DNA from 3 places in the Propionispora vibrioides genome. Region 2 is predicted to be linked to each of the others. Evidence: riboswitches for the same ligand, from Rfam matches in the RefSeq annotation. Region 2 holds a riboswitch; each other region holds the start of a gene.
The links. Region 2 has a riboswitch for thiamine pyrophosphate ahead of thiT (energy-coupled thiamine transporter ThiT). Riboswitches for the same ligand answer to the same signal wherever they lie in the genome.

Region 1 (9,900 bases), on a different contig from region 2:
ACCGTAGAGCAACTGGAAAGCAAAGTTACACCCCGTACCAAGCTATTAATTATCGGCTATCCCAACAATCCCACCGGTGCCGTTATGCCCCGGGAGGAGCTTGAAAAAATCGCCGGTTTTGCCAAAAAGTACGACCTCATTGTCATTTCCGACGAAATCTACGGTAAGCTGACCTATGACGGCCAGCATACCTGTTTTGCTTCCCTGCCGGATATGAAAGACCGTACCATCTTGCTGGACGGTTTTTCTAAGGCCTACGCCATGACCGGCTGGCGCATCGGCTATGCCATGGGCAACCCCGATTTTATTGCGGCTATGACTAAAATTCATCAGTATACTATGCTTTGCGCGCCGATAACTGCCCAGATCGCCGCTATTGAAGCCCTGCGGCGCGGCGAAAAGGCTGTCCAGCAGATGGTCGGCGAGTACAACTTCCGTCGCCGGCTCATGCTGGACGGTCTGCACAACGCCGGTTTGTCCTGTTTTGAGCCCAAGGGCGCCTTTTACATCTTTCCTTCTATTAAAGAGACCGGCTTATCGTCCTTGGCTTTTGCCGAACAACTGTTGAAAGCAGAGAAAGTGGCTTTAGTCCCCGGCGATGCCTTCGGCACCTGCGGCGAAGGCTTTGTCCGCTGTTCCTATGCCACCTCCAGCGACAATCTGGCCGAGGCCCTGGAACGCATCGCCTGTTTCGTAAAACGGTTATCCCGCTAGAAATATAAAAAGGCCGTAAAGACAGTCGTTCCTGTCTTCACGGCCTTTTCCGTTTATAAAAATTAATCCTTGACCTTGTTATATAACGCAATAAAATAGAACACAATGGCAATGATACCGGCAATCTGGATAAATGTTAAGTTATGAATGTCCAAAATAGCAATCCATGCCACAAACAGCACCGATAAGATTTTATCCTTTGTCGAAAGCTTTTTAAACAAACGCTTGCTTCCCCCTTTTGTTCTAGCTGCTATTATCATACCACAGATTGCCCAAAAATTCTAACCTAAATGGAATAACCCCGCAGCCGGCCGGGGCTGCGGGGTCGAAAAAATAAAGAAATGAAATCAGGGAGAAAACATCTCTTTATTTGTCCCGGTATCTCCGAGATGTTTTTAGTATACCCCTTTTTTCTTTGAATTCCGTTTAGCTTAGAGCTATTTTGCTGTTTTTTTCTTAAGAATCAATCGGAAAGGATTCCTTACGGTGTCGGCGAATTGTATAGGATATAACAGAAAGGATACAGTGATGATCTACACAATTACCTTTGCCATTGGCTCCAAGCAGCCTGATTATGACCGTCTTACCGCCGCACTCCGCGCCTTGGGCGATGCCATACCGGCCCTACCGTCCGTGTGGCTGCTGGACAGCCTCTATGACGCCAACCAGATTTTCGAGGCCATCGGTCGTTACCTTGCTCACGAAGATCGACTGTTTGTCGCCGAAATTACTGACAACAGCATGGGCTGGATTGAGGAGCCGGCCAGTTATTGGCTGTCGCAAAAATTCGGACTCTATTAAAAAACAGCGCTTCCTCCAAACAGGCCGGCTATATGCCGGCCTGTTTTTGCTGTCCTCCCACCTGGCGCACCAGCTTAAGCAATATGGCTGTGATAACCATGACCGGTATGGTCGCGCCGGCGATAAAATCAACCTCCAGCATTTGATAATACAGCCAAACCCCAATGCCCCAAACGGCCAACGCCGGCCAGTCAACCAAGAGACCTGCTGTCACCTGCCGGCGGCCGTGCCAGAAATAATCGCTGAACAGAACAGCAAATAGCGGTGCAAAAACTGAGCCAATAGCCAGCAAAAAGTCCTGATAAAGTTCCATATCCACCGCAAGCGCCAGTGCCGTACCGATTGCCGTCAGTACTAACGCCATCCATTTTTCATTCCAGGCCGGCACCAGATTGGCAAAACTGACTCCGGCAGAATAGGCATCCATAAATGTAGTCGTCACAGTGGCCAGCACAATAATGCCCAGGGCGCCAAAGCCCAGACCAGCGGCCAGCATCATGGCCGACGGATCGGCACTACCGCTCACCAGTGCCGCTCCCAGGCCGATAATATACATCCAGCAGCTGCCAACAAAATAGCCGGCCCAACTGCCCCACACGGCACCCTGGCGGTTTCGGGCAAAACGGGTGTAGTCGGCGATCAGCGGCAGCCAGGATAACGGCATAACCACGCTCAACTCCAACGCCCCGCCAAAAGATATGCCGCCAACCGCCTCTTTGGTCAGAGCGCCGGTATCATGAAAGACGACCTGGCTCAACATCACCGTTACGCCCAGCAGCAATACCACGGCAGCCATATTCAGTTTTTTCCAGCCTCCTTCGCGGCCCAGCGCAATCCATAGAGCTACCAGCGCGCCAATAAAAAGACTCCATACTTGCAGCTGGTCCCAGCCCCACAGCAGCCTGGTCACATCATTGGCTGAACGGGCAGCCGAAATGATCATGACTGCCGTCCAACCCACCAGTTGCAAAATATTTAAAGCAGAAAAAAGATAAGAGCCATATACCCCAAAAGAAATTCGCGTAGAAAACAAGGCTGGAATTCCCTCGCGGGCACCAATGTAGCCGCCCAAGGCCAGCAGCGTTGTTCCGGCCAGATGACCGAGGAGCACCGCCAGCAGTCCCTGCTTAAATCCCAGCGGCGCCAATAGACCGCCTGTCATAATCTCAGCGATTGATACCGCCGCACCAAACCATAAAAATAAAAAATGACTTCCCCGTACCGTCCGGTTATTTTCCTGCATCTTAGTTCGTTCCTTTCCTAACAACCATTGATTTTCTTATCCTGGCTCCCATTAAAAGATTAGAAAGACTGCAAAGACCCCAAGCTTTTAGTGGAAGTTCAGTATTACATCCCTACGGGATAAAAAAACTGCTTTCAATTACCATCAGCCCGGTCAATAAAAAAAGCATCCTCACGGATGCTAACGGTTAAAAACAGGCCCTTCTATCCGTCATCCCTCCGCTGGCATTATCCAGATCAGGTTACAGGTCATAGACATATCGGGTCTATATCTCAGCCGGCCTTCCCAGCCCCCTGTGACAGGTATGTAATTGGTATCAGCGTATCACAGATTTATCAAAAGGTCAATTTATTCCGGAAAGAGCTTCCGCAAAAACCCTGCTGTCTGCCTGGCAATGCCGTTGGCGTCGAGACCATACTTTTTTAGCAGCAGGGCATGAGCGCCATGCTCAATAAACTCATCCGGCAGCCCCAGGCGCAGCACACGGCTACCCGCCAGCCCCTGGTCGCTAAGACATTCCAGAACGGCAGATCCAAAGCCGCCAGCCAGCACATTTTCCTCCACCGTAATCAACGGACCGGTTTCCGCTAACAGGTGAATAACTGACCGGTCCAGCGGTTTAACAAAGCGGGCATTGACTACCCCGGCGTCAATACCCTGTTCCTGCAATTGCGCGGCAGCTTGTTGGCATGGGTTTACCATGGAGCCGATAGCAACCAAGTTAACATCCCGCCCCAGCCGTAATACTTCGGCCTGCCCGACAGGCAAAACCTGCAGCGGTTCACTCAAATCGACCCCGATCCCGATCCCGCTGCCTCGCGGGTAGCGCAGGGCTACCGGCCGATTTCCCTGCAGCGCCGTATACAGCATATGCCGCAGTTCCCCCTCGTCCTTCGGAGCCATGCAGATCAGATTGGGTATATGCCGGAGATAGGAATAATCAAACACACCGTGATGCGTCGGACCGTCTTCCCCTACCAGACCGGCCCGGTCAAGAGCCAGCACCACCGGCAGCTCCTGCAGACAGACATCGTGCAGCACCTGATCATAAGCCCGCTGGCCAAAGGTGGAATAAAGCGCAATGACCGGTTTCTTCCCCTCACAGGCCATCGCCGCCGCCATGGTCACCGCATGAGGTTCGGCAATACCTACATCAAAAAAACGGGCCGGGAAACGGCCGGCAAAAGCTTTTAGCCCCGTTCCTTCCGGCATAGCTGCCGTAATGGCGGCTATATTTTTATCGGCTTCCGCCAGGGTCAGCAAGGTGTCACCAAATACCCGGGTATAGGTGGGTGGTCCGTCCTTTTTGATAATCTCGCCGGTTGCCGCATGAAAAGGTCCTACCCCATGAAAGATATCGGCATTTCGTTCGGCTGGAGCATATCCTTTTCCTTTGCGGGTCAGCACATGGAGGACAACGGGGCCGCTCATTTGCTTTGCTTTTTCCAACAGTCCGGTCAGGTCGGCCAGATCGTGTCCGTCGATCGGACCGAGATAGGTAAAACCCAACTCTTCAAACAGCATCCCCGGAATAAAGAAATGCCGCACACTGTCTTTCAGCCGCTCCGCCGTCTGAACCATCCGGTCACCGATCGAGGGAATACGCCGCAGCAAATGTTCAAGATCTTGTTTGACCTTCGCATAACCGGGAGCCGTCCGTATTTTGGCAAGATAGCCGGACATGGCGCCTACATTCCTGGCAATGGACATCTCATTGTCATTCAGTACCACAATCAGTTTGGTGCCGATATGCCCGGCGTGATTCAAAGCTTCATAAGCTTCCCCGCCAGTCAACGACCCGTCGCCGATTACCGCCAACACGTGATTGTCCTGTCCCGACATATCCCGCGCCACCGCCATGCCGACAGCCGCCGAGATGGACGTACTGGCGTGGCCGGTGGCAAACGCGTCATGTTCGCTTTCACTGCGCTTCGGGAAGCCGCTGATACCGCCCATTTGCCGCAACTCATGCAAGGCACCGCCCCGCCCCGTCAATATTTTATGGACATAAGACTGGTGACCCACATCCCAGATCATTTTATCCTGTGGGCTGTCAAACACTTTATGCAAAGCCAGGGTAAGCTCCACCACCCCCAGATTGGGAGCCAGATGGCCGCCTGACCGGGCTACCGTTTCAATAATCAGGCTGCGGATTTCTCCCGCCAGCAAAGTAAGTTCGGCAAAAGTCAGCTTCTTAATATCTTGCGGACTGTTGACACGTTCTAAGAAAGTATGCAAAATTCGTTCTCCCTCCTGAAACTAATACCGGAAATAGTTCGCCATGTTGGAAGAAATCCCCTGCCATTTTGCACAAAAGTTCATTTTTACTGCTCCGCCAACTTTGAAACTGGAAGCTACGGCGAGGCAAAGTTTTTGTCAGCCAAGACGCCTATATGTCGACTGACGACCACGCCGGCTGACGAAATTTTGACCGTCAGCAATTTCTGTTTACAAGGTTTATGGAGCACTAGAGATCTGTAAACTCTAAACCTATAGAATGAATTGCGAGAGATTTTTCGTCCTGCAAGACGAAGGAGGTGCGCATATCGGGAATACGCAAGCCGACGGCAACTAAGCAGGGCGGAAAGATCTCGTAAGAACACTAAGAATTAGGGATTACAGACTACCAGGTAACATAAAGAAATTTTACAGTTCACCTTCCCGCCGGCTCATCCGTATAATAAAGTAAAGACACAATAAGGGGTGGTCCTGTTGGTAATTGATTTTAATGAGCAAAAGTTCCGCAACGAAGTCAAGTCAATGGTTCGTCCTTTTGGCTTAAACAAACATCAAGTGGATGAAGTCATACGGCACGCTCTGGCGGCAGTCCGCCGGTCAAGTAAACCGGTTCGCGGCAATCCGGCAATTCCCGGCAAAGAAGAATGAAATAAAAAGAAACTCACCTTCCGGATTGGTAAGGTGAGTTTCCTCATGCTACAACATGTAAAGACACAACCTATCTATTTATGGAAAAATCAACAGGTCGACGTGTCATTATCGTTACCGATGCAGCAAAACAACAACAAAATAATAATAATGATAATAAACCAGCTACCTCCTGGTCCAAAGCCACCATTTCCACCCCAACGCATGATTATAACCTCCTCATAGCTTAATACAGAATCTACTGTATCCTATGTCGGATGAACGTTAGAGGTTACTCTCCCGCCGAGAAAAATGAAAGTTATGCTTCAAAGACCCGGGCCACATCCTCCAGGCACTTGGTAATTTCAATATGCTGCGGGCAATGGCGCTCACATTGCCTGCAGGCAATACATTCCGAAGCCTTGCCATGGATTTTGGTGTAGTTATTGTAGTAGAGCTGCTGCAGGGAAAAGCCCTTACTCACCGCTTGCTGTTCCGTATTGTACAGCGCAAAATACTTGGGAATCGCTATATTTTTCGGACATTCATCCACACAGTACTGGCAGGCGGTGCAGGGAATGGCAATCGCCTCATTAATAATCGTAACCGCCTGTTCGATAATAGCCTGCTCTGCCTGGCTAAGCGGCTGAAAGTCGCTCATGTACTCCGTATTGTCCAACAGTTGCTCCTTATCGGACATCCCGCTCAGTACCATCATAACCCCGTCCAGACTGGCAGCATACCGTACCGCCCAGGACGGCACCGATAAGTCCGGCCGGTACCCCTTAAACAGCGCTTCCGCTTTTTCCGCCACCTTAGCCAGCGCCCCGCCTTTGACAGGCTCCATCACAATAATCGGTTTATTGTGTTTGCGCGCCACTTCGTAGCACTTCCTGGACTGGATACTGTCATTATCCCAATCCAGGTAATTAATCTGCAGCTGCACAAAGTCCACTTCCGGATGGGCCGTCAGAATTTCGTCAAGCAAAGCAGCATTGTCATGATAGGAAAACCCGACTTTTCTGGCCTTGCCTTCCCGCTTCTTTTGCTGCACAAAACCGAAGCTATCCAATCGTTTGGCTGTTTCGTAATTGGTTACGCCCAGATTGTGAATCAAATAATAATCGAAGTAATCAACACCGCATTTTTCTAATTGCTCATTGAAAATGCGCTCTTGATCTTCCTCGACTTTGAGAAACATCGTCGGCAATTTGCTGGCCACCGTAAACCGGTCGCGCGGATGGCGCTTGATCAAGGCTTCGCGCAAGGCGATTTCGCTCTTGCCGGAATGATACATATAGGCAGTATCAAAATAAGTAAAGCCTCTCTCCAGAAACAGATCGACCATCTGATTCAACTCCGTGAAATCAACACTGGTCGGATCATCCTGCTTAATCAGCGGCAATCGCATAAAGCCAAAGCCTAATTTTTTCGCTTCCATGTCGTACCCCTCCATGTTGTTATGGAATGATTAGGGAGTGTCTTCAAACAATTAGCGAACTGATCAGTGATGCGTGACTTTCGTGACAGACAAGACAAAATTTCGCAGGAATACTGAACTTTATTCCCGGGAATTTCAACGAAGTATGGCACAAAGGGCGCTGTCAGCGGACGTTCCGATCATTTGAAGACACGACCTAACTAAAATGCCGGAAAAAGGATAGCCTAGTTCAGGCATTGTCTTACTCTTTTAAACCCTAGTTTAGCACCTGGAGTGAACTCCATGTCAAGCGGTTTTTACAAAAACGGCAAAGCGGACTGCCGCCTTCATCACACCACAGCTAACGTCAGGCTTCCGTCAGTAAGTCCAACAAGAGGCCTGCGCATCATCAACCACCGATCATCACACGCAGCCCCTTGGCGGCTCCACTGGCTACATACGGCGCCAACTCGCTTGGGGCCAGCATATTTACAGTAGCCAGGCTATATGCATATACTCTGCCAAGCTGTTCATACTTATTCCTGCCCAGTGTATGATAAGGCAGCAGATGCACTTCCTTAATCCGATATCGGACAGCCAGGTCAAATATCCCCTCCAACACGGCCACCTCATAATTAAAGCCTGGAATTACCGGTGTTCTAATGATAATTTTTTGCGGGTTCTTTTTGGCAAGATAAGCTAGATTGTTAAGAATGACACCCAGCTCGGCTCCGGTGGTCGCTTTTAATATTTCATCGTTTACGTGTTTTATATCAAAAAGAAACAGGTCGATATAGGGCTCAGCTTCCATCAGCTTTGTCAAGCCAGTCTGGCCTGTTGTTTCTACCGCCACATGCAGCCGCCCGGCCTTGAGTGCCTTGAGCAGAGTCAAAAAGCCGTCATACCGGGTAAAGGGTTCCCCGCCGGAAAGGATAACTCCGCCCTGTGAATCTTCATAGTAAGCCCGGTCCTTCTCCACTGTCGCGAGCACCGCCGCAATTTCCATGTTCACACCGGGAAAATGTATCGCTTGCTGCGGGCAAAGCTCGCCGCACAAGCGGCAATTGCCGCAAAGGCTTCTGTCAAACACCAGACGATTGTGCTCATTTAAATGAATTGCCTGCTGTGAACACTGCTTTATACAGATGTGGCATCTGACACATTTTCTTTCATTATACATGAGCTGTTTGCTGCTACCTTGTGACTCCGGATTGGCACACCAGGGGCAAAACAGCGGACATCCTTGTAGAAAAACCACCGTTCTGATCCCCGGCCCGTCATGGAGGGCAAAACGTTCGATCTCCAGAACGCTTACCACTAGCTTCGCTTCCTCCTCCGGCCTACGCATATAGATGGCGGCTCAGCAATTCCTGCTGTACATCAGACTCCAGATTAACAAAAACCGCGCTGAAACCGCTGACCCTTACAATCAGATGAGGATACCGTTCCGGGTGAATAACCGCGTCTTCCAGTACTCCTTTGTCGACGACCGTGACCATCAACTGGCAGCCCCCTTTACGGAAATAGGTTTTGAATAACGCTTTGATTTTTTCCCGATTCTGATTGAACAAGACGGGGGAAAATTTAATATTTTGCACTGCTCCCCCGTGATATTTCGCCTTAAACTTAGTCAGTGAGTTTAACAGTGCCGTGGGACCGGACCGATCAGCGCCGCCCTGCGGATTGTTGGCCGGATTCATAAACATGCCACTCAGTCTGCCGTCTAAAGAAGCGGCGGTTTTTCTCCCCCATTCCGTGTTGAGCTGATTGTTACTGATAACGATCAGGTAATAGGCCATGCCGGCCTGTATGCCCCGGTCCCTGATTCCCTGGGCAACATACTCATAAAATTCATTGGCCAGAGAATCTGCAGCCTCCAGGTCGTTGCCGTATTTTTCACAGCGGAGCAAATCCAGCCTGATTGCCTCATACCCTGCAAAATTAGCCAGTGCGGCTGTCTGCAACTGTTTCAAGGTATATTTCTGCTTATCAAACACCAATTGCTTTATGGCATATAACGCGTCCGATGTATTGATATTGCCATAGGTCTCATTGGTCCCGCCCAAATAACGGATTCCACCGTCCAAAAGAGCTTTACCCCGGGCAATACAATCATCCATTAACAGGCTGGTAAACAAAAATGCCGCTTGCTCGTTCATAACTTTATAGGAGTATAGTTGGGCCCTCATCGACAGGTCAAAATAATAATCCAATAGCTCCAGAAACTTGCCATATAGCTCCGCAAAACTCTGGAAGGTTTCCACCGGTCCGATTTGAACCGGTCCCGACTTTCTTATATTATCCATCGGATCAACGCCCTCATTTAACACGATCGTTAATAATTTCAACAGGTTGATGCAGGTATTGGGTGTGCCGGTACTTTGCCCTTGTATGACAAACTCCCCGCAGCCAAAGGGAACATATTGTTCCGCCGTCTGCTCATCGACGTTCATGGCGTACATAACGGCAGGAATATTGACCTGATCATTGTACAGCGTCGGATAGGTCACGCCCTGGCCCAGCAAATCCAGCGCCTGATCAAAGATGTCCTCCGGCGTGTCCTTCGACAGGCGCAGCGTAAACTGAGGCTCCACATACCGGCACTCGCCGGTCACCTGCAGAGCAAGCCTGGCAAATACATCGGCTTCCTTCGGGTGCTGCCGGCCCTTGCCACCCACAATAATCCGGCCATTAACCGTAGTTCGCCTGTTTTCAATCAGCGTCCACAATGTCTTTACATGCTGCTTGGCTTCTTCTTCCGTGATTCTATGATTAGTTAAATCACGGACAAGAAAGGGACCGAAGTAATCGTCAAGTCTGCCATAATTGATAACCCCAGCCAACAGCGCATACAGCC
Region 2 (9,900 bases):
CTCCCGGGCTATTGAACAGATCGCATCCTCCATTCAGCAAGTATCGGACGGAACGGGCCGGCAGTTTCAGGCTTCGGAGCAGGCTGCCGACATCATTACCCAGCTCTACGAACGGAACAAAACCATTGCAGAAAACGCCGGCTCCGTCACGGCGGCCACCGGTCAAGCCGCTGAAGCGGCCAGCGCCGGCAAGGAAAAGATGAGCTCTCTGCTAAGCCAGATGGACGTCATCCAGCACAAGATTATCGACGCCAAAGAAATCACCGACCATTTGCAGGCCCGCTCCCAGGATATCCGGCAGGTTCTTGACAGCATCACCAGCCTGGCTTCCCAGACCAACCTGCTGTCACTCAACGCTTCCATTGAAGCCGCCAGAGCCGGGGAATATGGCCGGGGCTTTACCGTGGTGGCCGATGAAATCAGGAAGCTCTCGTCCAATACGGCAGAAGCAGCCAAGGACATTACCAGAATGCTGCAGGACATTCAGACCCGTTCCCAATCGGTTGCCACCAGCATGACCACCGGCGTCGAGGAAGTGAAGGAGGGCCTGCATCTGGCCGAAGAAGCCATCCTTTCCTTCCATAACATTGTGACCACCAGTGAAAACGCCGACACCCAGGTTAAAAATATCAACCGGGAAATCGAAGATATCGCCAAAGACATTGCCCAGGTAGAAGAAACCAGCCAGAATATCCTGCAGATCGCCAAAAGCTCTGCCGACGGCAGCAGCGAAGTTGCCGCCGCCATCGAGGAGCAGAGCGCCAGCATGGAAGAAATTCTTTCCTCCCTGAGCATCGTATCGGACATGACGGAAGAGTTGAAACAGTGCATTCTTAGGTTCAAGCTGTAGTAAACCAATCCTCATGCCGGACAGTTTCGTCTGTCGGCATGAGGATTTTTTGCGCATAAAAACCGGGCAAGCTTTAAAAGCTAGTAAAAAGAAATCGTGGTTTTCGCCGCTGATTGTCAAAAACTGCATAGACACCCTGCCCGTTTTGCGCTACAATGCGGATAGAAAATATCAACTTGACAGCCCCGGAGGGAGGAGTAGTATTGCTTGTTCATGAATTAATCGGGCAAGGAACAAAGAACGACCCCGTTTTTTATTATCCCCGGCAGATGACCTACGGGGAACTGGCACAAGAGGTTGACCACTACCGGGATTATTTTTTTGCTTGCGGCATCAAGACCGGCGACCATGTCGGACTGTTCGCCAAGAATTCCATTGAATTTGTTTGTACCTACCTGGCGCTGACCAGCCTGGGCGCCATCGTCGTTCCTATTAATTTTCAGCTGACCGCCCGGGAAACAGCCTATATCCTTCACGACGCCGCCATCCACCATCTGGTGACGGCGGCACCGCTCGACCTGGCCGGGGAACTGGCAAAATACGGACGCCAGGAACTGAGCCAGCTTACCTTTGCCGTGATTAAACAGACGCTAAGCCAGGAAACCTATCCACCGGCGCCACCACTGCCGGCCGAGTTTGACGCGCAGCAACCCTGCGTGATTATCTATACCTCCGGCACCACCGGCCATCCCAAGGGAGCGGTCCTTACTCACGAAAACCTGGTCGTCGACGCCCAGGCGTTCAGCCATATGCTGCCGGTAGAACGCCGGGACAATGTCCTCTGTGTGCTGCCCATGTATCATTGCTTTGCCTGGACCTGCGCCATTTTAAACGCGCTTTGGCTCGGGGCCGGCATTACCGTACTGGAAACCTTCGCCCCTAAGGAAACGGCAGCGGTCATCAAGGAGCACCGGGTTACTGTCATGTACGGCGTCCCGCCGATGTACAACCTGCTGTCCCGCCTGGCCCAACCCGACGCCTTGCGTACCGTCCGCATCTTCGTATCCGGCGGTGCCTCGCTGCCGGTGGAAATGGCCAAACAGTTTGAAAGCATTTACGGCACGCCGATCATCGAAGGCTACGGTCTGTCGGAAGCCTCACCGGTGGTCACCTTCAACCTGCCGGAAAAGAGAAAATACGGCTCCATCGGCAAAGCCCTGCCGGGCATTACTGTCGCCATTGTAAACGAGAACGGCCAACAGTTGGGCACAGGGGAAATCGGCGAACTGGTTGTACGAGGCCCTATTGTCATGCAAGGCTATTGGAATCTGCCGGAACAGACGGCCCAGTCACTGCGGGACGGCTGGCTTCACACCGGTGATATTGCCTACCGGGATGAAGATGGCTACTTTTTCATTGTCGATCGCCTGAAAGACATGATTATCAGCAGCGGCGAAAATGTCTATCCCCGCGAAATCGAAGAACTGCTCTACACCTATCCCGGCGTGGTGGAGGCGGCCGTCATCGGCGTACCCGACAGCCTGCGGGGCCAGGCCATTCGCGCCTATCTGGTCATGCGGGAAGGGGCGTCCTTTAACAAACGGGCCGTTAAGGAATTTCTGCAGGCCCGGCTGGCACCGTATAAGCAGCCCCGCGACATTGTCCTGGTTGACGCCCTGCCGAAGACTCCGACGGGCAAACTGTTAAAACGGGCGCTGCGCGAAGAAGCGGCCGCCACCAAAAGCTAACTGCCGGCCAATCAATTTGATTCGACACGCCGCCGGCTGGCGCTGCATATCCTAGTTTGTAAACCATAGGAAGGGAGACTGTCCATGAATACGCAATTACTTGAAAAATATGCCCGTTTGATTGTAAAAACCGGTATTAACTTAGAGAAAAACCAGACGCTGGTTATCAATTCCCCGATTGAAAGCGCGCCCTTTAGCCGGGCTCTGGCGGAAACCGCCTATAAGGAAGGGGCCCGGGATGTGGTCATCGTCTGGCGCGATGAATTATTCACCAAAATCCGCTATACCCATGCGCCGGAAGAAGTATTCAGCGAATATCCCGACTGGCAAAAAGAGCTGTACATGACCTACGTGCGGCAGGGGGCCGCTTTCGTCAGCATTGCCGCCTCCGATCCCGAACTGCTGAAGGACATTGAACCGGGGCGCATCGCCAAGGCCCAGAAGGCCGGCAGCACAGCGCTGCGCGAATACCGGGAGCGTCTGATGAGTAATCAGAACACCTGGTGCGTCGTGTCCGTTCCCACCGCGGCCTGGGCCAGGAAGGTATTCCCGGACCTGTCGGAGGAAGCGGCCATCGCCAGACTCTGGGAACTGATCTGCCAGGTCGTGCGGGTGGATACTCCCGATCCGGTGGCCGCCTGGAACAGCCACAAGCAAAACCTGCAACAGCGGCTGGATTTCCTAAACAGCCACAACTTTAAAACGCTTCATTATAAAAATTCGCTGGGTACCGACCTGACCGTCGAGCTGCCGGAAGGCCATATCTGGCTGGGCGGCTCTGAGCACACGCCGGCCGGCCGGGAATTCATCGCCAACATGCCGACCGAGGAAGTCTTCACCCTGCCTCAACGGACAGGCGTCAATGGCAAGGTCGTCAGTTCCAAGCCGCTTAACTACAACGGCAATCTGATCGACGGCTTCACGCTGACCTTCACCGACGGCAAAATTGTCGATTTCACAGCCAAAACAGGCTACGAAAGCCTGAAACATCTGTTGGAAACTGACGAAGGAGCCAGCTATCTGGGCGAAGTGGCACTGGTACCCTTCGACTCTCCTATCTCCAATGCCAACATTCTGTTTTACAACACTCTATTCGATGAAAACGCCTCCTGCCATTTAGCCTTCGGCAAGGCCTATCCGGTCTGCCTCGCCAACAGCGAGAACTACACGCCGGAAGAACTGGCGCAAAAAGGCGTGAACGATTCACTGGTCCACGAGGATTTTATGCTCGGCACCGCCGATCTGGAAATCATCGGCACCACCCGGCAGGGACAGCAAGTTCCTGTTTTTAAAAACGGCAATTTTGCCTTCTGATTTAAGCGCCCGGTCGGGCGCTTTTTCTTTTTTCTCCGGCATTGCCGGTCGACCATGTTAGTCTCGGGCCAGCTACTGATCAAGGTAAAACAAAAGGGAGAGCTGTCAGATCAGCTCTCCCCGGTCATAGGTATAGTCAAATTCTACATTGGAAATATTGTTGGCCACAATATCGTCGGCAATCGGGTCGGGAAAGATCCGGACATGTTTCGACGAATACACCTTGCGGCGAACCGGTTCAAAATAGCCCCGTTCATTGGGCGCGTAAGCAGGTCTTCTCTTTTTCATAGCGCTACTCCTTCCCGATTGAATTACGCTGTTAGTTTGCCCCGCCGCCACAAAAATATGAAAAACAGGCACTGGAAAAGGCCGGTTATTTTGGGATGGTCCGCAGCACTCTGCCAACCGGCAGTACTTTAAGAATAACCAGGCAAATGACTAGCTCCGGCAGCAGGTAGCTGCCGTTAAACACCAGGGAATACCAATAGGGAGACATCCCCTCCGGCGCATAGCTGGCGAAAAAAACAACGCCCGATATAAAATGACAGATAAACCGGCCGACTACGGCAACCGTCGCACCTAAAAACGGCCGGTCCCGGAAAAAGCCGGCCAAGCCCATGGCCATGTACGGCAGGGGATAATCAAACAGCACCTGGACGGGATGCAAAATATAAGGGTCCTGCAGCAGGTTAAGCAGCCCGTAAACAAAACCCGCCAGATAACCCACTACCGGCCCGTAACGGAAGGACAGCAACAGGAGCGGCAGCATGGCTCCCAAGGTGACACTGCCGCCCTGAGGCATATGATACAGCCGGAAGGTGTGCAGCACCACCGTCAGAGCCAGCGCCAGACCGATATGAACCAGCAGCCGGGTATGAATGGTGATTTTTTTGATATAAGCAAACGCTACCAGCAGCGCTACCATTCCGATCAGGGCAAATAGACTGGCCGGGTTTTCGGAAAGCAGCCAGATAGCGCTCAACCAGGTTGTCTCTTCCATCTTTCTCATCTCCTATGTAATCATATCAGCTATGCAAAAAACCGCATTCCCGAGGAATGCGGTTAAAAAACGTTTCGCTTCCCTACGCTGGCATGACCCAGATCAGGTGAAGGGTTAATGATTAGATCATTTCTCAGCCTAGTGCTCCGCACCTGGCACCCCTAGCACAGTGTTATGCTCTTTTTATGGTTATTATTCTATAGCGCGCCATCTGTCCTGTCAACTGTCCGCCGCTACATGAGCGCTCTGCCAGCACAGGTAGACCCCCAGACTGCCGCTGGCCAGGGCCACGCTGACCTCGGCCGCGGCCGGGCGGTTGCTGACGGCATAAGGCAGGGTGCTCAGCAGTTCCACCCTGTCCAGCGGCCAGTGGACGCCCTGGATACTCACGCCGCTGCAGGTGCCGGACAAAGGCAGAAGAGATATAACCTCAGGCGCAGCGCGCCAGGTAAGCCGGACCGCGTCTTCGCCTTGCAACAGGAGGAGTACCTCCGTCTGGTCGGCGGCCAGACAGCGGGAAAGGCCCAAGGCGGCGCAGCCTGTCAGTGAATAGATATTGCTAAAGGCATGATCAAACCGTCCGCCCCAGACGCCGGTAACCACCACAGCTGCCTGGCGGTATACCGTGCTGGCGGTTTGCAGGGCAAGCTGCAGGTCGGTAAGATTTTTTTCGGCCGGATATTCCTCCATCGGCACTCCCAGTTGCCGGCCCCAGGCCCAGCCGGCCCCGCTGGCGCTGTCGCCGTCACCAATCACCCGTTCAGGGACAATCCGGCTGCGTTGGCAGCAGTCAATGCCGTGGTCGACGCACCAGACGGCGCGGCCGGCAGCGGCCTCTTTCAGCCAGACCGGCTGCGGCGCCCGGCCGCCGGCTGCCAGCAGGACCTCCCGTTCCGGTGCCGGGCCGGGGAATAGGCAGTCCAATTGTGGCAATCGTATCACATGGTTCATACTGGCAGTCTCCTGTTCTCTTTCTTTTTGTCCCGGCAACGACAAGGATTAGCACGGTAAGAAAAAAGAGCCCTATGGCTCTAGCGGTTTCTTCGTACATCGTTTATATTCGTCCATTTTTTCCCGGAACGCTTGCATAACCCGGATGGCTTCCGGTGATCCTACGCCTTTTTTGCTGATAGTATCATGCAATTTTTCTTGCAATTGCTCCACTTCTTTCCATAGTTCCTGACTCATGGCTCTGACCTCCAATTGCAAATAATTACTATCCATAAGTAATTATACCACACCATGAGGGGAGGAAAAAAGTAAAATTCCTTTGGCCACCGGCCGGGAAGGACTCAGTCCTTGTCCCGGCGTGCGGCAATTGCCTGTTTAAGCTGGGTCAGCGCCTTGGTCAGAATACTGCGCGGGCAGGCGGCGTTGAGGCGCATATAGCCGTCAGCCTGTTCACTGAACCAGAAGCCGTCGTCCAGAGCCAGCTTGGCCTCGTTCAGCATAAAATCGTGCAGTTCGGTACGGTTCAAGCCCAGTTCACGACAATCCAGCCAGACCAGGTACGTTCCTTCCGGCTCATTAGGCTTAATTTCGGGAATATGGGTCCGGCAGAAATCACCGATATAGGCAAAATTGTCCTTTATATAGGCATTGACCTGCTCCAGCCACTCCTCGCCCTGACGATAGGCCGCTTCCACCGCCACCAGACTAAAGCAATTGTTGCGGCGGATATCCAGGTTTCCTAAAATCGCATCAAACCGGGCTTTGTATTCGCGGTTGGGGAAAATGACAATGGAAGCCTGCAACCCGGCCAGATTAAAGGTTTTGCTTGGCGCAATACAGGTAATGGTATTCTGCCGGAATTCTTCCGAGATACTGGCAAAGGGGATATGCTTATGTGCGGAATAGACCAGATCAGAGTGGATTTCATCGGCAATCACGGTAACGCCGTGGCGCAGGCAGAGCTGGCCCAGCCGGACCAGCTCGTCCTTGTGCCAGACACGCCCCACCGGATTGTGGGGACTGCACAAAAGCAGATATTTCGCACCCTGGGCTGCAAGTTCTGCCAAGTGATCATAATCCATCTCATACCGGCCATTCACATTTTTCAGGGGATTCTCCAATAGCTGCCGGCCATGGCTGCGCACCACGTCAAAGAACGGATAGTATACCGGCGACTGAATAATGATCTTATCTCCCGGCTCGGTAAAATGTTGAATCATCATACTTAACGAAGGAACCACACCGGGGCTATGTAGCATCAGACTTGGATCGGCCGACCAGCCATGGCGCCGGCTAAGCCACTCGCTGACTGCCGCAAAGTAGGACTTAGGCCGTGACGTATAGCCGAATATACCTTGCTCAGCCCGCTGCCGGATGGCTTCGATAATAGGTTCGGCCGTGCGAAAGTCCATATCGGCCACCCACAGGGGGACCAAATCCTCCCGGCCGAATTTTAAGCCTATTTCATCATATTTAGCGGCAAAATTATTGGTCCTGTCAATTACGGTATCAAAATCATATTTCATAGCCAAATCTTCTCCTTTATCTGCATTTACTGCCTAGTGCTGCATCCGGCGAAAATCTGTAGCAGATCACCGGCCTTTTTGCCGTCAGTCTTCGTTGTCGTCGGCTTACCTATGGCCGATAGGCGCGCCTTCTCCGCCTCGCCTGACGGCAAAAATTCTCGATGCCATACTACACTTTTCCACCGGATGCAGCACTCGTCTCCTGGTGCTGGAGACGTCCCGAAATTTGTCCGGCTGCCTGCCGGACGGTCTGCGCCAGCGCCGCCAGGTCTTGCTTTTGCATGCGTTCCACCGGCCCGGCAATGGTCAGGCTGGCCATAATCCGCCCATAGGCGTCATAGACGGGAACGCCGATGCCCATCACATCCTGATCAATTTCCGCGACGGTTATACTGCACCCTTGCTGCCTTATGGTCTCCAAATCGCGGGCAACAGGCCCGGGATCACCGATATGTGCAAGCACCTGTTCAATCACTGTTTTATCCTCAAACGCCAAAATGACTTTACCGGAAGCACTGACATGCAAGGGTAGAATCCGGCCGTTCGGCAGGGAAAAGCGAATGGCCCGCTGGCTTTCCACCGACTGAATACAAACAGCATGGATGCCGCTGCGCACCATTAAGACCGAAGTCTCGCCACACTCTTCAGTCAGACCTTCCATAATCGGGCGGGCAATAATGAACAGCTCCCGGTCCATCTCCTGATACAGGCAGCGCGCCAAATCCAAAATGCGAAAACCAAGGCTGATTTTCCCTTTTATTTTGCGCTCTACGATCCCGTTCTGTTCCAGCGTTCGCAGCAGCCGGTAGGCCGTGCTCTCGGGAATGTTCACCTGGCTGGCAATCTCGCTTACCGACAGTTGTGTCCCCGTAGCCGCGATAGCAAATAAAATATCCAGTGCTTTGGCTAATGTTTGTGCTTCTCCCATGATGAATCTTCCCATCTAAAGACTGTTATCTTCTGCAAACTTCGGCAGGAGCGTTACGCTCATCCGATTCCGGCCGCCGTTTCCGCTATCGGACACCCTTGCGCTTCATATAACTTAATTATACGAATAAATTCGGATTGGTCAATCAATTCAATAACCCGGTATAAATCTTCCCGGATATACCGGTCGTTCTGCATACCCTGAGTATGCTGGCGCAGGCAACCATAAATGGCCTGCGTGCCTATTCCCAGTGAAAGGCCTTGCATATTGCCGGCAATCAGTTCAATTGCCTGAGCCGCACACAGCATTTCCACTGCCAGGACCTTATTAAGATGCTCCAGAACCAGCATGGCCTTGCGTACAGCGCCCATGCCCATACTGTTGTGATCTTCCTGATTGCTCTTACTGGGGACCGACCCAATGCTGGCCGGCGCCGCCAGGATTCGCATCTCACCGATTAAAGCCGCCGCATCGGCCTGCACCAGGGCAAAGCCTGTATTAAGCCCAACCTGGCCGCCGGCCAGATTGGACGGCAAACCATAACTCATGACCGGGTCAAGCAGGCGGGCTGAACGCCGTTCAGACAATACGGCCAAATCGGTAAATACAATGGCCAGAAAATCCATGGCATAGGCTAGCAGCGCCCCGTGGAAATTGCCACCGCTCATGCTTTCATAGCCCTGGTCCGATTCGAATAGCAAAGGGTTATCGGTGGAGGCGTTCAGTTCCCGTTCTAAAATGGTTTCAATATATTGCAGAACATCCCGTACAGCGCCATGTACCTGCGCACTGGACCGGAAGCTGACGGCATCCTGCACCCGGGGCTGGTTTTCGCCCAGCCTTTGCCGGCCTGCCTCAGACATCCAGGAGCTACCCGCCGTCAAAGCACAAATATTTTTTGCTGTTTCCACCTGCGCCGCAATCCCTCTGGCGGCATGAATACGAAAATCAAAAGCCTGCCGTTCGCCGCGTATGGCCTCCAGGTTGAGGGCCAAGGCCGCCTCAGCCGCCACGATCCGCTTGGACGCCACATAGTAGCAATGTACAGCCGCTGCCAGCATAACCGTACTGCCACTCATCAAGGCCAGCGCCTCCCGGGCCGCCAGCGAAAACTCCACCGGACTGATCCCGGCCTTAGCTAGAGCCGTATCGGCGGTTTCCACCTGTCCCTGATACACTACACGCCCTTCCGGATAGCCGGCCAGGCACAGTCCCAGATGTGCCATAGGCTGCAAATCGCCGACGCCCAGTGAGCCGATCTGCGGCATTTGCGGGATGATACCGGCATTGAGTAGCAGCAGAATGCGGTCAATCAATTCCGGTCTTACCCCGGAATGGCCGCGTGATAGGACATTGGCCCTAAACAGCATGGCCAGACGGGCAATCTGACTGTCAAACGGTGCGCCAAGCCCCACTGCATGAGAATATAAAATATTCTTTTGAAATTCGGCCTGATCCTTTTCACTGACCACGAAATCCTTCAGCTTCCCCAAACCGGTGTTCAGCCCGTAGACCACCCGGTTCTCGCTCTTCAGCCAGGCTTCCAGCTGTTTTCTTGAAGCATCCACCTGCTGTCGCGCGGCATCCCCTAGCTGCACCTGTATGGACGGGTCCTCCAGAAATTCAACCACCTGCGCAAAGGA
Region 3 (9,900 bases), on a different contig from region 2:
TGGAGTTCAAAGAAGGCGAGTTTATCTGCCTGTTGGGACCGTCAGGCTGCGGTAAATCGACCTTGCTTAATATTATCGCCGGGCTGGAAGCGGCAACGGCGGGAAACGTGCTGTTGCAGGATAAGGAAATCCAGGGTGCCGGTCCCGACCGGGCCGTCATGTTTCAGGAAGCGGCACTGTTCCCCTGGCTGCGGGTCATTGACAATGTGGAATTCGGGATGAAACTGGCCGGTGTGCCGAAGCAGGTACGGCGCGAAACGGCGGTCAAATATTTGAAAATGGTGCACCTCACCAGGTTTCAGGATTGTTTTGTCCATGAATTATCAGGCGGTATGAAGCAGCGGGTAGCCCTGGCCAGGGCCTTAACGCTCGACTCGAAAGTGCTGTTAATGGATGAACCCTTTGCCGCTCTGGACAGCCAGACCAAGAATATTCTGCAGGCCGAACTGCAGCGTATCTGGTGGGAGACGAAAAAAACCATTCTGTTTGTTACGCATAATGTGGAAGAAGCTGTAGTGCTCGCCGACCGGGTAGTGGTCATGTCGGCTAATCCGGGCCGGGTAAAAAAAGAATTCCACATTCAGCTGGCCCGGCCGCGGCTGCCGGAAAGTCTGGATGTTTCCTACTTTGTGACAGATATTCTCCGGGAACTCAAAGAGGAGGTGGAGAAGGTTGCCAAAGCTGAATTCGACAGTGATTGGAATATTAAAAAAGATACTATTTTACCTGATTCTGATAGCAATATGGGAATCGGCTTATAAGCTGGGCGTAGATATATTACACGTTTGGAAACCTTATATTTTCCCTTCGCCGGTGGATGTTCTGAAAACGCTGGCCGGCCTGATTGACGACAATAGCCTGGGGATTGCCGTGCTGGCCAGCGCCAAGCGCATTTTTATCGGCTATTTGCTGTCCATGGCGCTGGGAATTGTAATCGGTCTGCTGGTGGTCCGGTTTAAGTATCTGGATGAGAATCTTAGCCCTCTTATTTTAGGTATGCAAACGCTGCCAAGTATTTGCTGGTTGCCGTTTGCTATTTTGTGGTATGGACTTAACGAAAGCGCCATTATTTTTGTCATAGCCATAGGTTCTACCTTTGCTGTTGCCATGTCTATCGAATCAGGCATGAAGAACATCAACCCGCTCTATTTGAGAGCCGCTAAAACCATGGGCGCCAAGGGATTTACCATCTACAGGTATGTAACTATTCCGGCCAGTCTGCCCAGTCTGATTTCCGGTTTGAAACAAGGCTGGTCATTCGCCTGGCGGGCACTGATGGCTGGTGAGATGATGTCGGCTACCAAGGGACTGGGCCAGGTGTTGATGGTTGGACGGGATTTGGCCGATATCAGCCAGGTAATGGCGGTTATGCTGGTCATTATTATTTTAGGCGTTGCCGTCGACAAACTGATTTTCGGCCGCTTGGAAAACAATGTCCGTCAAAGATGGGGACTAAACAGGGCTTAATGATCGCAAATAGAAAGGAACAAACTCATGAAATTGGAAACCAAGGTGTTGCATACCGATGTGCTGATCGTTGGCGGCGGGACGGCAGGTTGTTTTGCCGCATTGACCATGGCCGAGCGGTCGGATGTCAACGTGCTGATTGCCGAAAAGGCCCATATTAAGCGCAGCGGCTGTCTGGCGGCCGGCGTCAATGCCCTGAATGCTTATATTGTGGAAGGACAAAGTCCGGAAAGTTATCTTGCCTATGTCAGGCAGGATGCGGCTAAAGTCATCAGGGAGGACCTGGTATACTCCATGTCCAAGCGGCTCAACGCTGTTACGGCAAAGCTGGAGAAACTGGGCCTGGTCATTCTGAAAGACCGGGACGGAAAATATATGGCCCGCGGCAACCGCAACATTAAGATCAACGGCGAAAATATCAAGGTGCTGCTGGCCGAGGCCGTGGCGGCATCGCCTGGCGTTACTGTTTTAAACCAGTTTTGTGTAACCGATTATATCGTGGACAATGGTGTGGTCACCGGAGCGTACGGGTTTTCGATTACCGAGCCTGTTTTCTATGCTGTTTACGCCAAGGCAGTCATCTGTACCACCGGCGGCGCTGCCGGGTTATACAGACCCAATAATCCCGGTTTTTCCCGCCACAAGATGTGGTACTCTCCGTTTAATACGGGAGCCGGCTACGCGATGGGGATTCGCAAGGGCGCGGAGATGACCACCTTTGAGATGCGCTTTATTGCGCTGCGCTGTAAAGATACCATTGCACCCACCGGGACAATTGCCCAAGGCGTTTGGGCGCCGCAAATCAACAGCCGGGGTGAGGAATATGAAAAGCAGTACGGCGTTCCCAACACATCGCTCAGGCTGTATTCGACCGTGCAGGAAAATCAACAGGGCCGGGGTCCCTGCTATCTGAAAACGGCGGGTATTACTGCCGAACAGGAGCAGGAGTTGTATAAAGCTTATTTAAATATGGCGCCTTCGCAAACGCTGCGCTGGCAGGAGAGCGGCCGGGGGCCGGCCGTGGAGCATGTGGAGATTGAGGGGACGGAGCCTTATATTGTCGGTGGACACACTGGCAGCGGTTATTGGGTGGATACGCGGCGCCGGACAACGCTGCCGGGATTGTACGCTGCCGGCGATGTGGCCGGCGGCAGTCCGCAAAAATATGTGACAGGTTGTCTGGCGGAAGCCGAAATCGCCGCTTTAGCCGTCCTGGAGGATATTCAGGACAAACCGTCCCCTGTCGCCGATCTGGCGGAGATTGACGGAGAACAGGAAAAAATTCTTGCTTTCTTAACTCAATCGGTCGGCTTATATCAAACGGAACAACTGGAAGAAGCCATGCAGAAAACCATGGATGAATATGCCGGCGGGATCACGGTGGGATACGTATATAACCGAAAAAAACTGCAGGTGGCCCAAGGTCGTATGGAAGAGCTGCTGGTCCTGGCCAGGCAGCTCAGTGCCGGCGATATGCATCAACTAATGCATATCTATGAACTGCTTGACCGTCTGTATGTATGCAAAACACTGATTGCTCATTTGGCGGCACGGCAGGAGACACGCTGGCGCGCTTTTCAGGAAAACGCCGATTATCCCTGCCAGGATGACGAACACTGGCTGAAATATGTGAATTCCCGCCAGGAAGCAGGCAAAGTGCGCATTGTGCTGCGGAATATTGTCGAGAAGGATGAGATCTATGAGCATACGGATCAATAAAGATAACTGTATCGGCTGCGGCGGTTGCCGTCAGGTGTGTCCGGGCAGCTTGCTGTATGCTGATGAACAAGGGAAAAGCGAAATCCGCTATCCTCAGGATTGCTGGGGCTGTACTTCCTGCGTCAAGGAATGTCCGGTTGCCGCCATTCAATTTTACTTGGGGGCGGATATCGGCGGCCGCGGCGGTTACCTTTACACCAGACGGGAAAAGAATTATCTCCATTGGGTTATGGTAGGCCCGGATGGTACGGAAACGGTGATCACCATTGATAAACATAAGGCAAATGCGTATTAAGGAGGCAGTTATGGATCATTTGGATAGTTTAGAGGCACAGAGCATTTATATTTTGCGGGAAGCCTATAAAAAGTTTGGCAAATTGGGCATGTTGTGGTCCATCGGCAAAGATTCGACCGTGTTATTGTGGCTGGCGAAAAAAGCTTTTTTTGGTCATTCGCCTTTCCCGTTTATTCACGTAGATACAACCTATAAAATACCGGAGATGATTGCCTATCGTGACCGGATAGCCAAAGAATATCAGTTGGATTTGATTGTGCACACGAACGAGGAGGCGCTGCGGGCTGGTATGGGGCCGGATAAAGGACGGCTGGTTTGCTGCAAGGCTTTAAAAACTGACGGACTGCAGCAGGTTGTGACCCAGTATGGCTTTGAAGGGCTGATTCTGGGCATTCGCCGGGATGAAGAAGGGTCCCGGTCCAAAGAAAGAGTGTTCAGCGAACGAAATAAGGATTCGGAATGGGATTATACCAACCAGGCTCCCGAATTATGGGATCAGTTTAAAACCGATTTCCCCAAAGGAAATCATATCCGGGTGCATCCGATTCTCCACTGGAATGAAATTGATATTTGGGCCTATATTGAACGGGAGAATATCCCGTTGGTCGATTTGTATTTTGCCAGAAACGGCAAGCGCTACCGCAGTTTGGGCTGTGCTCCCTGTACCGGACAGATTGATTCCCAGGCAGTGACGGTGGCGCAAATTATTGAAGAACTGAAGCACACTACGGTGAGCGAGCGGGCTGGTCGGGCGCAGGATCAGGAAGATTCCTACGCCATGCAGAAGCTGCGCAAAGACGGTTATATGTAAAGGAGAGAAAACGATGGTAGTTGCCAGAGAATCATTGAACATCGTCGTAGTGGGACATGTCGATCATGGAAAATCAACCGTCATTGGCCGGTTGCTGTATGATACCAAATCTCTGCCTGAAGGCGCGATTGAACGGGTGAAGCGGATTTCTCAGGAAAAGGGGAAGCCCTTTGAATACGCCTATTTGCTGGATGCCTTTGAAGAAGAGCAAAAGCAGGGCATTACCATAGATACCACGCAATTGCAATTTCATACCGAACAGCGGGATTATGTCATTATTGATGCACCGGGGCATAAGGAATTCTTAAAGAATATGATTTCCGGCGCAGCCAACGCTGAAGCGGCCTTGCTGATTGTAGACGCTAATGAAGGCATTCAGGAGCAATCAAAGCGTCATGGCTATATTCTGTCCCTGCTGGGCATTCAGAAAGTATATGTGCTGATCAATAAAATGGACTTGATCGGCTATTCGGAAGCCATTTATAATCAGATAAAAAAGGAAATGCATGAATTTTTGGGTAACCTTCAGGTATATCCCTTGAAATACATTCCCGTATCGGCGTTTTGGGGTGAGAATATTACGCTGCATTCGGAAAAAATGCCCTGGTACAAGGGGGAGCCACTGTTGACTGCCCTGGATTTGTTTGAAAAGGATCGCGGACTGGAAGACAAAGCGCTGCGGTTCCCCATACAGGATGTTTACAAGTTTGATCACCGGCGCATCATTGCCGGGCGGATTGAAGCGGGAACCTTGCGGGAAGGCGATGAAATCGTTGTCGTTCCCGGCCGTAAAACGACCCGGATCAAAACCATCGAGTACTGGGCGGAGCGGGATAAGACCAAGCATTCCCAGGCCGGCATGTCGGTAGGGATCACTGTGGAAGATGAGTTTTTTAACCAGCGCGGTGAAATGATTGTTCATAAGGAGGATATTCCGCTTATTGCCAATACTTTTAAGGCCAATATTTTCTGGATGGGCAAAAGGCCTTTGCAAAAAGGACAGGAATATAAGCTGAAGCTAGTCACCCAGGAGGTGGAGTGCGAGATATATTCCATTACCAAAGTAGTTGATGCTACAACGCTGGCAGCTACGGGAGACGCCGGTCAGGTGAATACCAACGATGTGGCGGAAGTGATTATCCGGACGAAGCGGGAAATCTGTTTTGACGAATTCCGGAACAATCCGGTCACCGGGCGGTTTGTGCTGGTTGACGGCTACGAGATATGCGGCGGCGGAATTGTATCCGGTTTGGTGGAGGGCCTTAAGGCAGGAAGCTCATTGGTAAAACAGGATAAGGAATTGATCGTCGGCTGCTTTGATGAATACTATTATATTCTCTCGGAAAACCGGCTGGAACGTTTGCCGCGTAAAGCCCATAACTTCCATGTGGGCGATGTGCTGCCGATTACAGGAGACAGCTATGAATATCCGCAGGACTTTGATTTGGTGGATGCCAGCGGCGGCTTGGCCGCTAAGGTGCGCAATGCCAAGCTGCAGACGCTGGTGTCGTTGGCGGAATATACCTATAGCGGGGTGCCTGTCCTCAATCCGCAGGGCTTTTATGTTCGGGTAGCGTCGGCCGAAGATCTGGCCTTATTTCGGCAGGAATACGCCGCTGCAAGCGGTCCGTCCGGTGCTGTGGTGAATAAGTGGCTTTCCTTCGGCAAGTTCCGGGAAGTCCGTTTCCTGCCGTCCCGGCAGACGCTGGAAGTTGAATACCATATTTAATTATATTTTGGCACAATTATTTTGGTCCCGTTATTGACGGCAGGGGGCGAAGGGGTTACAATCAAATTATAATTTCATAAAATTGCCGAGGGAGCTCATGTTATGGGCTGAGAGTGGACTAGTAAGCACCTTACCTCTAAACCTGATCGGGATAATGCCCGCGTAGGAAGTGTATGAATTGGTTATGCATGACGCGCTATCGTTCCGGTAGCGCGTTTTTTGTTTATGCCTGCCTGCGTTGTCGGCAACATATTCTGTCCGGGGCAGTTTGCACATCATTCCGGGAGGTGAATAGGTTGAAGATTACAGTTAATGGAAAACCGCTTGTTCTTACTGTGCCAATGACGATCAGTGACTTTATAGAAAGCCATCAGTTGAATCCGGCCACGATTGTTATTGAATTCAATGGGGCCATTGTCGCAGCAGATGGCTGGCCGTCGCTAATTATGCAGGAAAATGACAAAATGGAAATTATTACTTTTGTGGGGGGAGGCTGACCGATGAAGGATGTATTGGAAATCAGCGGACAATCATTACAAAGCCGGTTATTTTTGGGAACAGGAAAGTTTTCAGCCAATGCTGTTATTCCTGAGGTGGTCGCTGCCTGCGGTGCGCAGGTGGTGACTGTCGCCTTACGGCGGATCGATCTGCAATATCCGGAAGAAAATGTGGCGTCCTATATTCCTCAGGACTGTATCATCATGCCCAATACTTCCGGTGCGAGAAATGCCGCCGAGGCTGTTCGCATTGCCCGTCTGGCGCAGGCCGCCGGCTATGGAAACTGGATCAAGGTGGAAGTGATTGCCGATAACCGGTATTTGCTGCCGGACAATTATGAAACCATCAAGGCGATAGAGACTTTAGCGGCTGAGGGCTTTATCGTCCTGCCCTACATGTCGCCCGATTTAGCGGCCGCCAAACGGATGGTTGAGGCCGGGGCGGCGGCAGTAATGCCTTTAGGAGCACCTATCGGCAGCAACCGCGGCTTAAAGACGAAGGAACTAATCAGGATTTTGATCGAAGAGATACCGGTGCCTGTGATTGTCGATGCCGGACTGGGGCGTCCCTCGGAAGCAGCCGAGGCCATGGAACTGGGAGCGGCTGCCGTTCTTGTTAATACTGCCATTGCCACCGCCGGAGAGCCTGTTTTGATGGGCAGTGCGTTCAGGCAGGCCGTGGAAGCGGGTCGTAAGGGGTATTTGGCCCGACCTGGCGCTATCCGCCGTGAAGGGGCCGCTTCTTCGCCGCTGACCGGGTTTTTACAGGAGTAGTTTGATTAGCATCATTTAGCCCAAGCTTTGTTCAGGAGGGGAGCCTATGAGTTTTTATGGGGAACTGAAACGGTATGACTGCTTTGATTTTGACGGATATTTTTCGCGGCTCACGGCAGCCGATGTGGAGCAGGTGCTGCATAAGGAGCGGTTGCAGGTCCTGGATTATCTCACCCTGTTGTCGCCCCAGGCGGAAGGATTTTTGGAAAGCATGGCGCAAAAAGCCAGCAGGCTGACCATCCAGCATTTTGGCAAAACCATGCTTTTGTATACGCCGCTGTACTTGTCCAATTATTGTACCAATCAGTGCTTATACTGTGGATTTAATACGAAGAATATTTTGCACCGGAAAAAGCTTTCGTTGAACGAGGTGGCGACAGAGGCCGAAGCCATTGCCCGGACCGGCTTGAAGCACATTATTATTTTGACGGGTGATTGCACTAAAGAATCGCCGGTAACCTATATTGCGGATTGCGTGAAAGTATTGAAAGACTATTTTTCTTCCATCAGCATGGAAATCTACGCCCTGACTTGTGAGGAATACGAACAGTTGGCCGCAGTTGGCGTGGATGGTGTTACGCTTTATCAGGAGGTATATGCCCCCCTGCTTTACGCAGAACTTCATCCGGCAGGACCCAAACGGAACTTCCGGTTTCGTTTGGACGCACCGGAACGGGCCTGCGCCGCCGGCTTGCGTTCGGTCAATATCGGTGCGCTGCTGGGGCTTAATGAATGGCGGCGGGAAGCCTTTCTGACCGGTGTGCATGCCGATTATTTGCAAGCCCGGTACCCCGCAACCGAGATCAGCATTTCACCACCCCGTATGCGCCCCCATGCCGGCGGTTATCCGCCCAAGGCGCTGGTTACCGATAAGAACCTGGTTCAGTACATACTGGCTTACCGGTTGTTTATGCCGCATGGCGGGCTGACTCTTTCCACGCGGGAGAGCGCTGTGCTCCGTGACCATCTGGTAGGCCTGGGGGTGACGAAAATGTCGGCAGGTTCCTGCACCGCTGTGGGCGGACGGACCGATAAAGACGAAACAGGACAGTTTGAGATTTCCGATGAGCGGACGGTGGCCCAGGTGGCGGCCATGCTGTACCAGAAGGGATACCAACCGTTATATAAAGACTGGCAGTTATTGTGAGGAGTGGAGGATGAACAGGTTAGATGAGGCGCTTACCGCTTATGTGGGACCGGCATTGCTGCAATATATGAAAACCATGCGGATTGGAATTGCCGGAGCCGGCGGTCTTGGCTCTAATTGTGCGGCTATGCTTGTCAGGAGCGGGTTTAGCCGTTTAACAGTCGTAGATTTTGATCAAGTAGAATGCAAGAATCTCAACAGGCAGTTTTATTTTCAGCATCAGATCGGGAAAAGCAAAGTAGAGGCTTTGCGGGATAACCTGCTGGCTATTTCTCCCGACCTGGAATTGACAATGCTGCCTGTACGGATCGAACAACATAATGTGGCTGCTATATTCAAGGATTGCGAGGTCATTGTCGAAGCCCTTGATCGGGCGGATTATAAAAAGCTGTTGGTTGAGGCGTATCTCGCCAGCGGAAAGTTTATGGTAGCGGCCTCGGGTTTGGCCGGCTGGGGCGACAGTGACCGGATACGGGTTCACCGGCTCAAAGATACCTTTTATCTGGTGGGAGATTTGGTTTCCGGTATCGGCGAGGCATTGCCGCCAATGGCGCCCTGTGTTACGATAGCGGCTGCCAAACAGGCAGATTTAATTGTGCAGTATGCAGTCGAACGGGTAAAGGGAGATGGTGATGATGAGAAGTAAAATGGAGAATTTTTTGGCCGGCGGTATTTATGGATTAACGGCGGCCGAATATTCACTGGGGCGGTCCAATACAGAGGTGGTTGACTTATTGATTGCCGCCGGAATTAAGGTGATTCAATACCGGGAAAAGTATAAAAAGGCCGGAGCTATGTTTGAGGAATGCCGCTATATCCGGGAAAGAACCCGGCTGGCCGGGGTTACGTTTATCGTTAACGATTTTGTCGATTTAGCGTTGGCCGCCGGTGCCGACGGAGTTCACCTCGGACAGGAGGACTTACCGCCGCAGGAAGTCCGGAAGCTGGTAGGCAACGACATGCTGATCGGCTTGTCCACTCATTCGCCGGAACAGGCCGATGCCGCGGCTAAGCTGGACATTGATTACATCGGTGTAGGGCCTATTTTCCCCACCCAAACCAAAACCGACGTGTGTGCGGCAGTAGGGTTTGCCTACTTGGATTATGTCGTTCACCAGAGTAAACTGCCGTTTGTTGCTATCGGTGGCATAAAGGAAGACAATGTGTTGTCGGTCAGCCACAGGGGGGCTCGTATGATTGCCATGGTGACCGAAATTGTCGGAGCGGCGGATATTGTAAACAAGGTAGCGCAAATCAGACGAAACCTAGGGAACCACTGATTAATTCACGCTGCACGTCCTGACGGAGCTTTTTCCGCTTGGCTGCGTCAGCAAAACCTTGAAATAGGGGCCGCTATTCCTGCGGTTTTACTTTCTTGCCAAACGAAAAAATCTCTCGCCAGCCCGACAGGTTCATTTAATCAGTGGTTCCCTAGTCCATGACTAATCGTGAACGATTGTA

Region 1: another riboswitch for thiamine pyrophosphate. It lies ahead of cytX (putative hydroxymethylpyrimidine transporter CytX); the one in region 2 lies ahead of thiT (energy-coupled thiamine transporter ThiT).
Region 3: another riboswitch for thiamine pyrophosphate. It lies ahead of thiS (sulfur carrier protein ThiS); the one in region 2 lies ahead of thiT (energy-coupled thiamine transporter ThiT).

What each region holds. Positions count from the first base shown of each region.
Region 1 covers NZ_FODY01000005.1:47,529-57,428, forward strand. Annotated here, with positions in the region: gene BMW43_RS05860 (aminotransferase class I/II-fold pyridoxal phosphate-dependent enzyme) at 1-714, shown strand, start outside; gene BMW43_RS21030 (hypothetical protein) at 777-935, opposite strand; gene BMW43_RS05865 (hypothetical protein) at 1,243-1,515, shown strand; gene cytX (putative hydroxymethylpyrimidine transporter CytX) at 1,544-2,758, opposite strand; TPP riboswitch at 2,955-3,064, opposite strand; gene dxs (1-deoxy-D-xylulose-5-phosphate synthase) at 3,107-4,996, opposite strand; gene BMW43_RS21035 (hypothetical protein) at 5,471-5,644, shown strand; gene BMW43_RS05880 (aldo/keto reductase) at 5,943-7,064, opposite strand; gene BMW43_RS05885 (glycyl-radical enzyme activating protein) at 7,453-8,361, opposite strand; gene BMW43_RS05890 (pyruvate formate lyase family protein) at 8,384-9,900, opposite strand, start outside.
Region 2 covers NZ_FODY01000017.1:76,846-86,745, reverse strand. Annotated here, with positions in the region: gene BMW43_RS13645 (methyl-accepting chemotaxis protein) at 1-850, shown strand, start outside; gene BMW43_RS13640 (class I adenylate-forming enzyme family protein) at 1,054-2,538, shown strand; gene BMW43_RS13635 (aminopeptidase) at 2,623-3,852, shown strand; gene BMW43_RS13630 (hypothetical protein) at 3,958-4,140, opposite strand; gene thiT (energy-coupled thiamine transporter ThiT) at 4,226-4,852, opposite strand; TPP riboswitch at 4,915-5,025, opposite strand; gene BMW43_RS13620 (thiamine diphosphokinase) at 5,072-5,803, opposite strand; gene BMW43_RS21190 (hypothetical protein) at 5,876-6,040, opposite strand; gene BMW43_RS13615 (MalY/PatB family protein) at 6,145-7,329, opposite strand; gene BMW43_RS13610 (IclR family transcriptional regulator) at 7,499-8,257, opposite strand; gene BMW43_RS13605 (HAL/PAL/TAL family ammonia-lyase) at 8,317-9,900, opposite strand, start outside.
Region 3 covers NZ_FODY01000035.1:1,525-11,424, forward strand. Annotated here, with positions in the region: gene BMW43_RS19160 (ABC transporter ATP-binding protein) at 1-761, shown strand, start outside; gene BMW43_RS19165 (ABC transporter permease) at 673-1,467, shown strand; gene BMW43_RS19170 (adenylyl-sulfate reductase subunit alpha) at 1,495-3,186, shown strand; gene BMW43_RS19175 (4Fe-4S dicluster domain-containing protein) at 3,167-3,481, shown strand; gene cysD (sulfate adenylyltransferase subunit CysD) at 3,492-4,292, shown strand; gene BMW43_RS19185 (sulfate adenylyltransferase subunit 1) at 4,306-6,021, shown strand; TPP riboswitch at 6,099-6,208, shown strand; gene thiS (sulfur carrier protein ThiS) at 6,318-6,518, shown strand; gene BMW43_RS19195 (thiazole synthase) at 6,522-7,292, shown strand; gene thiH (2-iminoacetate synthase ThiH) at 7,339-8,439, shown strand; gene thiF (sulfur carrier protein ThiS adenylyltransferase ThiF) at 8,450-9,085, shown strand; gene thiE (thiamine phosphate synthase) at 9,072-9,719, shown strand.